Regions from separate parts of the Bradyrhizobium sp. UFLA05-112 genome, predicted to be linked through region 2. Evidence: predicted binding sites of a transcription regulator. Region 2 holds the regulator's gene; the other holds the start of a gene.
What was found. The regulator PhoB, encoded in region 2, activates phosphate uptake and scavenging genes when phosphate is short. The targets are predictions, from matches to a motif close to TGTCATNNANCTGTCAT.
Positions count from the first base shown of each region.

Region 1 (6,439 bases), on a different contig from region 2:
ATGGGGCTGAACGGCGTCTGGGGCAATCTCGGCGTTGCATCGTCCGCCTTGGTCACTGGCGTGATCGGGCAATATCTCGGCTGGCGTTTTGCCTTCATCGTTCCAGGCGTCGTCACGATGCTGATCGGCATCGCCTTCGCCATGACAGTCGTGCATGAGGATCGCAAGGGCAGCAAGCAGGCGGCGGCGCAGGCGCGCGTTGCAAAGCAGGACATGTGGCGCGTGGTCCTTGCACTGCTGATCGTCGTGATCGCGATCTCGACGACCTTCAATGCTGTGACGGTGGCGCTGCCAAAGCTGTTCGCCGAACGGCTCGCGGATCTCACCAGGAGCCCGGCGCTGTTGGGGGTGATCGCCGCCTGTGTCTACGTGTTCGGCGCGATGACGCAGTACACGATCGGCCGGCTGCTCGATCATTATTCGCTGAAGACGGTGGCGCTGCCGCTGTCCTTCATGCTGGCGCCGTTCCTGTATCTGGCGGCGAGCCTGTCCAACCTGCCGCTGATCGTGGTCTCGATCGGCATCGTCATGGGCGCGTTCGGGCAGGTCACGGTCAACGACGCCATGGTCGGCAAATACACCACCGAGGAATGGCGCTCGCGCGCCTATGCGGTGCGCTATTTCGTCGGCTTCACCGCGGCCGGCGCCTCTGTCGGCCTGGTCGCCTGGCTTTACGAGCAGGGCGGCTTCGTCACCATGCTGCGGGCCTTCGCCGCGCTCTGCCTGCTCGCCATCGCGGCTGCGATCATCCTGCCGCGCGAGATCAGGACGCCGCAGCCGGCGTGACGGATCATGTCCACCGGAGGCGGGAACTCGCTCCGCCTCCCGCGGGTTCTACCCCTAGTCGCCGGCACCGCGCTGGATCAACCGAAGGGGAAACGATATCTGCATGCAGTGGAGCCTGCTCCGACCGGTCGGCTTCGTTCCCGCGGCGCTTGTCCTCACGACCATTGCGGCCGGCGCCGAGGGCGGCAAATCCACAGGTCCGTCTGAATTTCTCCTGGTGGCGCAGATCGTGGTCCTGATCGCCGTGGGCCGCGGCCTCGGCGAGATCATGCAGCGCGTCGGGCAGCCTTCGGTGATCGGCGAATTGCTTGCCGGCATCCTGCTCGGGCCGTCACTGTTCGGCTGGATCTGGCCCGAGGCGCAGCAGGCGGTGTTTCCGAAGACGCCCGAGCAGAAGGCGATGATCGATGGCATCGCCCAGTTCGGCATCCTGCTTTTGTTGCTGCTGACCGGCATGGAGACCGACCTCAAGCTGGTCAGGAAGATTGGCAAGGCAGCCATCGCGATCTCGATTGCCGGCATCATCGTTCCCTTCGCCTGCGGCTTCGCGCTCGGAGAATTCCTGCCCGATGCGCTCCTGCCCAATCCGCAAGCGCGGCTGGTGGCCTCGCTCTTCATGGGTACGGCGCTGTCGATCTCGTCGGTGAAGATCGTGGCTGTGGTCGTGCGCGAGATGAATTTCATGCGCCGCAATGTCGGCCAGATCATCGTCGCGACCGCAGTCATCGACGACACGATCGGCTGGATCATCATCGCCGTCATCTTCAGCCTCGCATCGCAAGGCACGCTCGATGTCGCTTCCGTCGCCAAGGCCGTGATCGGTACGCTGGCCTTCCTCGCCGTCAGCTTCACCGTCGGCCGGCGGCTGGTGTTCCACCTTATCCGCTGGGCCAACGATACCCTCGTCAGCACCGCGCCGGTCATTACCGTGATCCTGCTGCTGATGGGTACCATGGCGCTGATCACGCATCTCATCGGCGTGCACACCGTGCTCGGCGCCTTCGTCGCCGGCATCCTGGTTGGGGAGTCTCCGATCCTGACCCGGCAGATCGACGAGCGCCTGCGCGGATTGATCTCGAGCTTTTTCATGCCGGTGTTCTTCGGTCTCGCCGGGCTCAGCGCAGATCTCACGGTGCTCCGCGATCCCCATCTCCTGATGCTCACCGGCCTGCTCGTCCTGATCGCGAGTGTCGGCAAGTTCGGCGGCGCCTTCGTCGGCGGGACCATAGGCGGTCTGAGCTACCGGGAATCGCTGGCGCTCGCGAGCGGGATGAACGCGCGCGGCTCGACCGAGGTCATCATCGCGACCATCGGCCTTTCCATCGGCGTGCTCAGCCAGAACTTGTTCACGATGATCGTGACGATGGCGATCGTGACGACAATGGCAATGCCGCCGATGCTGCGCGTGGCACTGTCGAAGCTGCCGATGAGCAGGGAGGAGAAGGAGCGGCTCGAGCGCGAGGAGTTCGAGAAGCGCGGTTTTGTCGCCAATCTCGAGCGGCCCCTGCTGGCCGTCGACGAAAGCGTCAACGCTACCTTTGCCGCCCACATCGCGGGCCTGGTCGCCGGCATGCGTGGCCTGCCGATCACGGTGCTGCAAATTGGCCGACGAGCGAAGGAACAAGAAAAGGGAGTCAGCGAAGGGGAGAGTCACGAAGCCGTGGTGAAGAGAGCCGCCGAAGCTGTCGCCGGCATTGGCGGCGGAGAGGGCGGCCACGTCGACGTCATCACGCGAACCCGGCGGGCGGAGCTGGGCGAAGCGATCGCCGACGAAGCGCGGAAGGGATTTGACCTCCTGGTCGTGGGCGTCGACAAGGTTACCGCGACCAAGGATCGTTTCGACAGGAAGGTCGAGGATGTCGCAGCGGAGTTCGAAGGGCCGCTTGCGATCGTGGCGGCCAAAGGCAAGCACTTGAAGCAACCGATGCCCGACGCATTCAACATTCTCGTTCCGGTCTCCGGCAGCGGCGTCTCCAAGCGCGGCGCGGAAGTTGCGGTCGCGCTGGCGCAGGCGGGATCAGGCTCGCTCCGCGTCGTCTATGTGGCGACGACCCGGGACAAGGGCGCGCAGCGTGGTACGTCCCGCGGACTGACCAAGGAGGAGGGCATCCTCAAGGACACAAGCGATCTCGCCGCTCGTTACGACGTCGACATCACGACGACGTTGCGCGTGAACCGCGCGCCGGAGGCGGCGATCCTCCGTGAGATCGACACCACCGATGTCGATCTCGTGGTCATGGGCGTCGACCGCATCCAGGCCGATCATCTCTCCTTTGGAGGCGTCGCTGATGCGGTGCTCAGGCAGTCGAAGGTTTCGGTGCTCCTGGTGTCGAGCGGCGAGGCACGCCGGACTCCCGCGGAGAAAGCCTAGCACTTCATCTCTGCGCCTTGCAGGTCGCGGTTACCCGCCTTGGTCCACGCTTGGCCACTCACAAGCGGGATACTTTGGGAGCCAAAGCGAAGTGCGAAATTGGCTGGCGCCGACATTTCGTTTTTGTTACATTTTTGTGACATAGGCCACACCTGCTGCTCTGCTCGACTTGATAGGGTTGAGTCCATGATGGCGCATCTCAGGCTACCGATCATCTTCATCGCCCTTGTCGTTGCGACCCAGAGCCTGGCCGCCGAGACCAGGGGTGCGGGCTCCACTTTCGTTTCGCCCGTGATGGCGAAATGGATCGACGCCTACAAGGCAACGACCGGCAATACCGTCAGTTATCAGGCGGTGGGCTCGAGCATTGGCGTCGGCTTGATCAAGAAGGAAGCCGTCGATTTCGGCGCGACCGATATGCCGCTTGACCCGAAAGAGTTGCAGAAGCTCGACATGATGCAATTTCCGATCGTGATCGGGGGCGTCGTCCCGGTTGTCAATATCGAGGGCGTGAAGCCGGGCCAGATTCGCTTCACGGGCCAGATGCTGGCGGACATCTACCTCGGCAGGCTGAGATCATGGGATGATCCAGCCATTCAGGCGGTCAACCCCGATCTGAAGCTGCCGGCCAAGCCGATCACCGTCGTCCATCGCATCGATGGATCCGGGACGACGTTCAACTGGTCGAACTATCTCTCGAAGATCAGCGCGCAATGGAAGGCAAGCGTAGGCGAGGGTACCTCGGTCGAGTGGCCGCTCGGGCTGGGCGGAAAAGGCAATGATGGCGTCGCCTCGCTCGTCAGTCTGGTCCCCGGCTCGATCGGCTACCTTGAATATTCCTACGCGCTGCAGCGGCTCGACAGGATTTCCTTCGGCGTGGTCCAGAACAGCGCCGGCAACTTCGTCAGCCCCAACGCCAAATCATTCCAGGCAGCAGCCTCGAGCGCAGCCTGGACGACGGCGAAAGATTTCTATCTCGTTCTCACCAATGCTCCCGGGGAAGATGCATACCCCATCACGGCCACGACATTCGTGTTGATGCACAAGCAGCCAAAATCGCCGGAGAGGTCGACAACCACCATCGACTTCGTTCGCTGGTCTCTGGAAAGCGGCAAGTCCCAGGCCGAAATGCTCAACTACGTTCCCCTGCCGGCCGCGTTGATCCAGCAGATCGAGTCGTATTGGCAGCAGAGCCTTCAAGCCTCCACGATGTCGGCATCGGCCGCCAGCAAGCAATGACATTTGTGTGTGGCGTTGGTATGCCGATCGCCTAGGGTCTCGCGAACCGTCACATCAAATGAGCGATGGGGAATTGGGTCGCAACGGAACGACGGCTTGGGCTCAATCGCGTCGACATGGCCACATCCTCTCTCTCGTCCGCCATGGACAACACCTGACGTCACCACATTCGTCCGAGAGCCGTCTGCAGGTCATGAGAGCCAGAGGCCCAACAGGGCTGGCTAGGTCGTCCCCACGTGTTGCGACAATGACATCATGCACCTGATTTGCCGCGACGCGTCAAATTGTGTCGGAAAATACGAAAATCTCCGTTCCGTCGCGTCGACAGGGGCACGGCCGCCAGCGTTAACGATGTCTGCATCCTGATAATTCGTCGATACTTCTTAGCGAAGTCTTATGGGGTTCATCCTTAGGTAGCAGGCGACTTCAGTGTCAGGAGTAACCACAATGTCGTTCGGCAAGCGTCAATCCGGAGTTGGTGCCGGTGCACAAGCTCTTAACGTCGACATGGCTGCTGCACGAAGCTCGGCCGGCACCGACGCGGCTCAGGCGACAGGCGGCCCGCTTCGCTGGCTCATCCTGTTTCTCGCTTGTTGCGGGGGGCTTTACGGGCTGTTTGTCAGCTATGGTCCGGACATCGTGCGCGACCATCGCCTGGCCGGAACCTGGCAGCCAGCGTATGACTTGCAGGCTATGGAGGGTAAGTGCAAGCGAACAAACTTCGTGATCACCTTCTGCACGGCCAAGATCAAATCTGTCGCCAAGCCTGATCAAGCGCCGATCGATGTTGGTTTCTACATGCTCTTCTCAGGCGGTGGCGGGGAGGCGCTCGTGCCGGTGCGCTCAACGACCGACCGCACGGCGGTCTCGATCTTCTACGCCGCGGAAGCAAAGCTCTGGAACCGTACGCTGTCGTTTGTTGTCTCGGCGGGCATATTGGCTCTGATGGCCTTCGTCGCGCTCTCGCTTCTCGGGAAAGCGGTCAGGTCATGATGACCGACGTCTGACCGCGAGCGTCACCTCGCCGATCATTTCGAAAGCACCGTTCATTGTATCCGTAAGGTTTCTGAAGAACATCCCGGATTCATCCACTCCCTTTGCAGATCGAGTGCGTAGGCCGTGTCATTGCTCAAAGTTCTTGGCGCCATCTGCGGCATTTTGCTGTTTTGGGGCTATTTCCAATTGCCTTCCGGCTCCGGCGACGTGGCGTCTCGACAGACCCTGTCCATCAGCGAGGAGACGGACCGCGTCCTGCTCGGCTGGAGCGGGCCGGTGCAGGAGCCGATGAGCGAGCGTGTCGCTGCGGCCCTTGATCGTTACAAGGCCGATCGACGCCGGCTCGTGCTCGTCCTCAACTCGCCGGGCGGCTCGATCGAGCATGGACGCAAAGTCGTCGCCGCGATCCGCGCCCGCGATCGTGCGATCGATACGCTCGTCCAGAAAGCCGGCGTCTGTGCCTCGATGTGCGTTCCGATTTTTCTCGCTGGCGCCAGCCGGATGGCCGATCCCGAAGCCTACTTCATGTTTCACCAGGCCAGCTTACAGAGCAGTGCCAGGGAAAGCATGAAGCAACGGGAGTTCGGCAGCGTCGAGAATGCTTTCTTCTCGGAAATGGTCAAGTCGATCGAGACGCATGCCACCGACGAGTTCTTCCGTAACGACATCGGCATCCGCGGCGTTAGCGAGGTCTGGCTTGCCATGATGCGTAAGAAGATCTCGGGCAGCGATATCTGGATGAGCGGTCAACAGCTCGTAGATGAGGGCTCTGGCATCGTCGATAGCCTTGTTCGCACGCCCGCTCGTTAGCAGACATCAGCCAACTGCACCAAGTCTGAGGGCACGTACCAGGGCACAGGATCAGCTCGGCCGCCCGGTATCCGTCCTAACGCAGGCGTTGCGATCATGACTGTATGCACCTGATTTGCCCGACGCGTCAAGTTATTTCGTAAAATACGAAATTTTCGTGCCGGCGTCGTCAGCTACTTTGCATGGGGTTGTTTTCGACATTTTTGCTCCTCCCTCGTCGGAGAGAGGGGAGCGCCT
Region 1 is NZ_JBANBK010000082.1:31,128-37,566, reverse strand. It holds gene SO180_RS33705 (MFS transporter) at 1-786, shown strand, start outside; gene SO180_RS33700 (cation:proton antiporter domain-containing protein) at 890-3,157, shown strand; gene pstS (phosphate ABC transporter substrate-binding protein PstS) at 3,344-4,396, shown strand; gene SO180_RS33690 (hypothetical protein) at 4,844-5,389, shown strand; gene SO180_RS33685 (ATP-dependent Clp protease proteolytic subunit) at 5,516-6,202, shown strand; gene SO180_RS33680 (efflux RND transporter permease subunit) at 6,438-6,439, opposite strand, start outside.
Region 1: the regulator PhoB is predicted to act here: its motif matches at 3,283-3,299, upstream of pstS (phosphate ABC transporter substrate-binding protein PstS).

Region 2 (6,439 bases):
GATCGGCGTCGGCATCGGCGCGCCGCTTGGCCTGTTCGCCGGGACCTATCTCGCCGAATACGGTCGCAACGACAAGTTGACCTCGGTAATCCGCTTCATCAACGACATCCTCTTGTCGGCACCCTCCATCATCATCGGCCTGTTCATCTATGGTGCGGTGGTGGTGCCGATGCGCGGCTTCTCGGCGATCGCCGGCGCGCTGGCGCTGGCCGTCATCGTGATCCCGGTCGTGCTGCGCACCACCGAGGACATGCTGCTGCTGGTGCCGAACGCGCTACGCGAGGCGGCTTCTGCTCTTGGGCTGCCGCGTTCGCTGGTGATCAAGCGGATCGCCTACCGCGCGGCGCGCTCCGGTCTCATCACCGGCGTGCTGCTCGCCACCGCACGCGTCGCCGGCGAGACCGCGCCGCTGCTGTTCACCGCCTTGTCGAACCAGTTCTTCAGCCTCAGCCTGAACAAGACGATGGCGAACCTGCCGGTCACCATCAACAATTTCGTGCAGAGCCCCTATGCCTACTGGAAGCAGTTGGCCTGGAGCGGGGCGCTGCTGATCACCCTGACCGTGCTTGCCCTGAACATTGGCGCGCGCATTCTTGGCGCCGAGAGGACTGCAAAATGAGCGATCTGTCCGTTTCCGTAAGTTCCACCGGGCGTCAGGCGTCTCCGACGCTGCCCGAGGCTCCGGCCAAGGTGACGGTGCGCAATCTCAACTTCTATTATGGCGAGCACCACGCGCTGAAGAACATCAACCTGACGCTCGGCACCAATCGCGTCACGGCGTTCATCGGCCCATCCGGCTGCGGCAAGTCGACCCTGCTGCGCATCTTCAACCGGATGTACGATCTCTATCCGGGACAGCGCGCCACCGGTCAGCTCATGCTGGACCAGACCAACATCCTCGACTCCAAGCTCGACCTCAACCTGCTGCGCGCCCGGGTCGGCATGGTGTTCCAGAAGCCGACGCCGTTCCCGATGACGATCTACGAGAACATCGCCTTCGGCATCCGCCTCTATGAGAAGATCTCCAAATCGGAGATGGACGTCCGCGTCGAGAAGGCGCTGCGCGGCGGCGCGCTGTGGAACGAGGTCAAGGACAAGCTCAACGCCTCCGGCCTGTCGCTCTCCGGCGGCCAGCAGCAGCGTCTCTGCATCGCCCGCACCGTGGCGGTGCGTCCCGAGGTGATCCTGTTCGACGAGCCCTGCTCGGCGCTCGATCCGATCTCGACCGCTAAGGTCGAGGAGCTTATCCAGGAGCTCGCCGAGAACTACACGATCGCGATCGTCACCCACAACATGCAGCAGGCGGCGCGCGTCTCGGACAAGACCGCCTTCATGTATCTCGGCGAGCTGATCGAGTTCGACGAGACCAGCAAGATCTTCACGTCGCCCAGCGACCGGCGTACCCAAGACTACATCACCGGCCGCTTCGGCTGAGGAGACAGGAAATGGCTTCTGAACATACCGCAAAGGCCTTCGACACCGACCTGCAAGAGCTCACGCGGCTCGTTGCGGAGATGGGCGGCCTTGCCGAGCGCATGATCGTCGATTCCGTCGATGCGCTGATCCGCCGTGACGTCGCGCTCGGCCAGCGCGTGGTGGCAACCGACGCCGAGATCGACGCGCTCCAGAAGAAGATCGAGGAGCGCGCCGTGCTCACGATCGCGCGCCGCCAGCCGATGGCGGTCGACTTGCGCGAGATCGTTGGCGCCATGCGCGTCGCGACCGATCTGGAGCGGATCGGCGACCTTGCCAAGAACATGGGCAAGCGCGTCGCCGCGCTCGAGACCGATTTCCATCCGCTAAAGCTGTTCCGCGGCCTGGAACACATGACCGACCTCGTGCAGCAGCAGGTGAAGTCGGTGCTGGACGCCTATGCCGCGCATGACCTGCCGGCGGCGATGGTGGTGTGGAAAGGCGACGAGGAGGTCGACGCGATCTGCACCTCGCTGTTCCGCGAGCTCCTCACCTACATGATGGAGGATCCGCGCAACATCTCGTTCTGCATCCATTTGATGTTCTGCGCCAAGAACATCGAGCGGATCGGCGACCATGCGACCAACATCGCCGAGACCGTTTTTTACATGATCGAAGGTCAGGCCATCGCCGACAAGCGCCCGAAGGGCGACATGACGACCTTCGCCACGACCGTGCCGAACACTTAAGGAGCGACGACGCCATGGGCGCACGCATTCTGGTTGTTGAGGACGAGGAAGCGCTGACCGAGCTATTGCGCTACAACCTCGAAGGCGACGGCTACGATGTCGAGACGGTGATGCGCGGCGATGACGCCGACACCCGCCTCAAGGAGCATATCCCCGACCTGATCGTGCTCGACTGGATGCTGCCGGGCCTGTCCGGCATTGAGCTGTGCCGCAGGCTTCGCGCCAGGCCCGAGACCAAGCAGCTGCCGATCATCATGCTCACGGCACGCGGCGAGGAGAGCGAGCGGGTGCGGGGGCTTGCGACCGGCGCCGACGACTACATCGTCAAGCCGTTCTCGGTACCTGAGTTGCTCGCGCGCGTGAAAGGCCTGCTCCGGCGTGCAAGCCCCGAGCGGCTTGCGACCATACTCGCCTACGGCGACATCGAGCTCGACCGCGAGAAGCGTCGCGTCGCGCGCTCCGGACGGCCGATCGACCTCGGCCCGACCGAATATCGCCTCTTGGAGTTCTTCCTGGAGCATCCCGGCCGGGTGTTCTCGCGTGAACAGCTGCTCGACAGCGTCTGGGGCCGTGACATCTATATCGACGAGCGCACCGTCGACGTCCACATCGGCCGTCTGCGCAAGCTGCTCAATCTCGGCCGCGAGCAGGACCCGATCCGCACCGTCCGTGGCGCCGGCTACGCGCTGGACGATCGTTTCGCGAAGGCGGAGCAGACTTAAGGTTTGCAGGTGGCAGCGGTGATCCAGCGGGCTGCCGCCACATTCTCCGATGTCGTCCCTGCGAAAGCAGGGACCCATAACCACGGGGAGTGGTTTGGCGAAGACTCGGAGTGATCTTCCCGCGCAATAACTGCGCCCTGGATTATGGGTCCCTGCTTTCGCAGGGACGACATCCAATTTGTTGAACCATCGTTGCGCGTCGGCCAGCCCCGCGCGCTGATGACCTCAGCGCGTGCCGGGCTTGGCCGGTGCGCGTCGGCGGTCCGCCGCCGGCTGGTAGGCGACGCGCGAATGCTGCGCGCAGTAGGGCAGGCCCGAGAGCGACTTGCCGCCACAGAAGAAGAAATCCGGGCTCGAGGGATCGCCGACAGGCCAGTGGCAGGTCGCCTCGTTGAGCTCGAGCAGCGACAGGCGCTGGCTCATCGGAACGACGTTGTCGTAGGTGATCGGATCGGGCTCGACCTCGACCTCGAAGGCCTGGGCGAGGGCGGTGTTGCCGCGCGAGATCGGGCGGCTCACCCGCATCATGTGCTGTGCGGGGCGCGCCTTGCGGGGCCGGGGAGCCGCCGAGGACGGGCTCTTGGCGCGACCGGACAGGCCCAGCCGGTGCACCTTGCCGATTACGGCGTTGCGCGTCACATTCCCGAGCTCGGCAGCGATCTGGCTGGCCGAAAGCCCGGCTTCCCAGAGCTTTTTCAATTGCTCGACGCGATCGTCGGACCAGGTCAAAACCGTCATTGCACCCTTCCCTTCGCCGCGCGCCTGCCAATCCTTGGGGCCGCGTGGCGATGTCTAAGCCTCGAAAAACCCGTGCCCCCAGAATCCCTTAAGGCTCGCCGGGCGCGAAAAACGCACCTGAACGTTACGCCGGTACATGAGGACTAAGAGGATCAGAACTGCTGCACGAGATGTCGTATCTGACACGGTAAACGCTACAATATGGCGTGACTCCCGCGCAAGAGTCTGCGGCTCCGCGTCCACATGTTCCGTCGCTAAAAGAACTCAAAATCGCCACCGCAAGACTACGGGTCAGGCGCCTTGCAGGGCCTTCTGGCGGCATTGACAGCGGTTTTTCCAAGCATAAAATGGTGACACGTGCCGCCCTTAAAAGGCGGCACGTTTCGTTTTCCGGGCAGGTCAATGATGCGCTGCGCAAGGCAGCCTCAGCCGGCCCCAACATCCAAGTGACCGCCATGACCAAGAGCGCCGCGACGCATCTGCTTCCCGTTTTCGCCAGGGCCGAGCTCGGCTTCGAGCGCGGCGAAGGCTGCTGGCTGGTCGCAACCAATGGAGAGCGCTATCTCGATTTCACGTCGGGCGTCGCCGTGAATGCGCTCGGTCACGCGCATCCGCATCTGGTCGGGGCTCTGCAGGAGCAGGCGACAAAGCTCTGGCACATGTCGAACCTGTTCCAGAGCCCGGACGGTGAGAAGCTCGCGGTCAGGCTCTGCAACGAGAGCTTTGCGGACTTCGTGTTCTTCTGCAATTCCGGCGCCGAGGCGATGGAATGCGTGATCAAGGTGGTGCGCCGCTATCATGCCACCAAGGGCCATCCCGAGCGCTACCGCATGATCACTTTCGAGGGCGCTTTCCATGGCCGCACGCTGGCAACGCTCGCCGCTACGGGGTCTGCAAAATATCTCGAAGGCTTCGGTCCGCCGATGGACGGCTTCGACCAAGTGCCGCATGATGACCTGGAAGCCGTCAAGAAGGCGATCGGCCCACAGACCGCAGGCATCCTGATCGAGCCGATCCAGGGCGAGGGCGGCGTGCGCTCGGCGTCTCCCGCCTTCTATCGCGCGCTGCGCCAGCTCTGCGACGAGCATGGCCTGCTGCTCGCCTTCGACGAGGTGCAGACCGGCATGGGCCGCACCGGCGAACTCTTTGCACATCGCCGCCTCGGCGTGACCCCTGACGTGATGTCGCTGGCGAAAGCGCTTGGCGGCGGCTTTCCGATCGGCGCGTGCCTTGCGACCGCCGAGGCGGCCTCCGGCATGACGCCCGGCTCGCACGGCTCGACCTTCGGAGGCAATCCGCTCGCCGTGTCCGCGGCGAACGCCGTGCTCGACGTGATGCTCAAGCCCGGCTTCTTCGATCACGTGCAGAAGATGTCGCTGCTGCTCAAGCAGAAGCTCGCCTCCGTGATCGACCGCCATCCTGATGTCGTCAGCGAGGTGCGCGGCGAGGGGCTGTTGATTGGCGTCAAGGCCGTGGTGCCCTCGGGCGATCTCGTCACGGCGCTGCGCAACGAAAAGCTGCTCACCGTCGGCGCGGGCGACAATGTGGTGCGCTTCCTGCCGCCCTTGATCGTCACCGAGGCGGAGATCGAGGAGGGCGTCGCGCGGCTCGAGCGTGCCTGCACCGCGATCGAATCCACTCTCAAGACGCCGGCGGCAAGCTGATGAGCAAGACGCCCAAGCACTTCCTGGACATCAACGAGCTGCCGCTGTCCGAGCTCAAGAGCATGCTCGCCGCCTCCTCCGCCATGAAGGCGAAGCAGAAGGCGCATCAGCCGGTCAAGCCGCTCGAGGGCAAGACGCTGGCGATGATCTTCGAGCGTCCGTCGACGCGGACGCGGGTGTCGTTCGATGTCGCCATGCGCCAGCTCGGCGGCGAGCCCATCATGCTCACCGGTGCCGAGATGCAGCTCGGCCGCGGCGAGACCATCGCCGACACCGCGCGCGTACTGTCGCGCTATGTCGATGCCATCATGATCCGCATCCTCAATCACGATGCACTGCTCGAGCTCGCAGCGCACGCGACTGTGCCTGTCATCAACGGGCTGACGCGGCGCTCGCATCCGTGCCAGGTGATGGCCGACCTCATGACCTATGAGGAGCATCGCGGGCCGATCGAGGGCAAGACGGTGGCCTGGACCGGCGATGACAACAACGTGCTCGCCTCCTGGGCGCATGCCGCCGAGCGCTTCAAGTTCAACCTCAATGTCGCCACCCCGCCGGAGCTCGCGCCGAAGAAGGCGATGCGCGACTGGGTCAAGGCGACGGGCGCCCCGATCATGCTGGGCACCGATCCGGAAGCCGCTGTCCGCGGCGCCGATTGTGTCGTCACCGATACCTGGGTCTCGATGGGCGACAAGGAAGGCGAGCACCGTCACAACGTGCTCAAGCCCTACCAGGTCAACGCCAAGCTGATGTCGCTGGCCAAGCCCGATGCGCTGTTCATGCATTGCCTGCCCGCCCATCGCGGCGAAGAGGTCACCGACGAGGTGATCGATGGCCCGCAGTCCGTCGTGTTCGACGAGGCCGAAAACCGCCTGCACGCGCAGAAGGGTATCTTGGCCTGGTGCTTTGACGCGGTGAAGTGATTGGTCGTCGTCCGGCGGACGATAGTGAGAAATCCGTGACGACGGCAGTATGGAGTTGCTTTCGCCTCATGTTCGGTCGTCGTCCCGGACAAGCGCAGCGAAGCGGAGCGCGGATCCGGGACCCATAGCCACAGGGCGCGGTTTGGTGACGATTCGGAGTTGTCATCTCGCGCCACAACACAATCATGTGGTTATGGGTCGCGGGCTCGCGCCATGCGCGCCCCGGGACG
Region 2 is NZ_JBANBK010000006.1:11,235-17,673, reverse strand. It holds gene pstA (phosphate ABC transporter permease PstA) at 1-619, shown strand, start outside; gene pstB (phosphate ABC transporter ATP-binding protein PstB) at 616-1,434, shown strand; gene phoU (phosphate signaling complex protein PhoU) at 1,446-2,162, shown strand; gene phoB (phosphate regulon transcriptional regulator PhoB) at 2,177-2,884, shown strand; gene SO180_RS05060 (GcrA family cell cycle regulator) at 3,110-3,622, opposite strand; gene SO180_RS05055 (aspartate aminotransferase family protein) at 4,078-5,286, shown strand; gene argF (ornithine carbamoyltransferase) at 5,286-6,209, shown strand.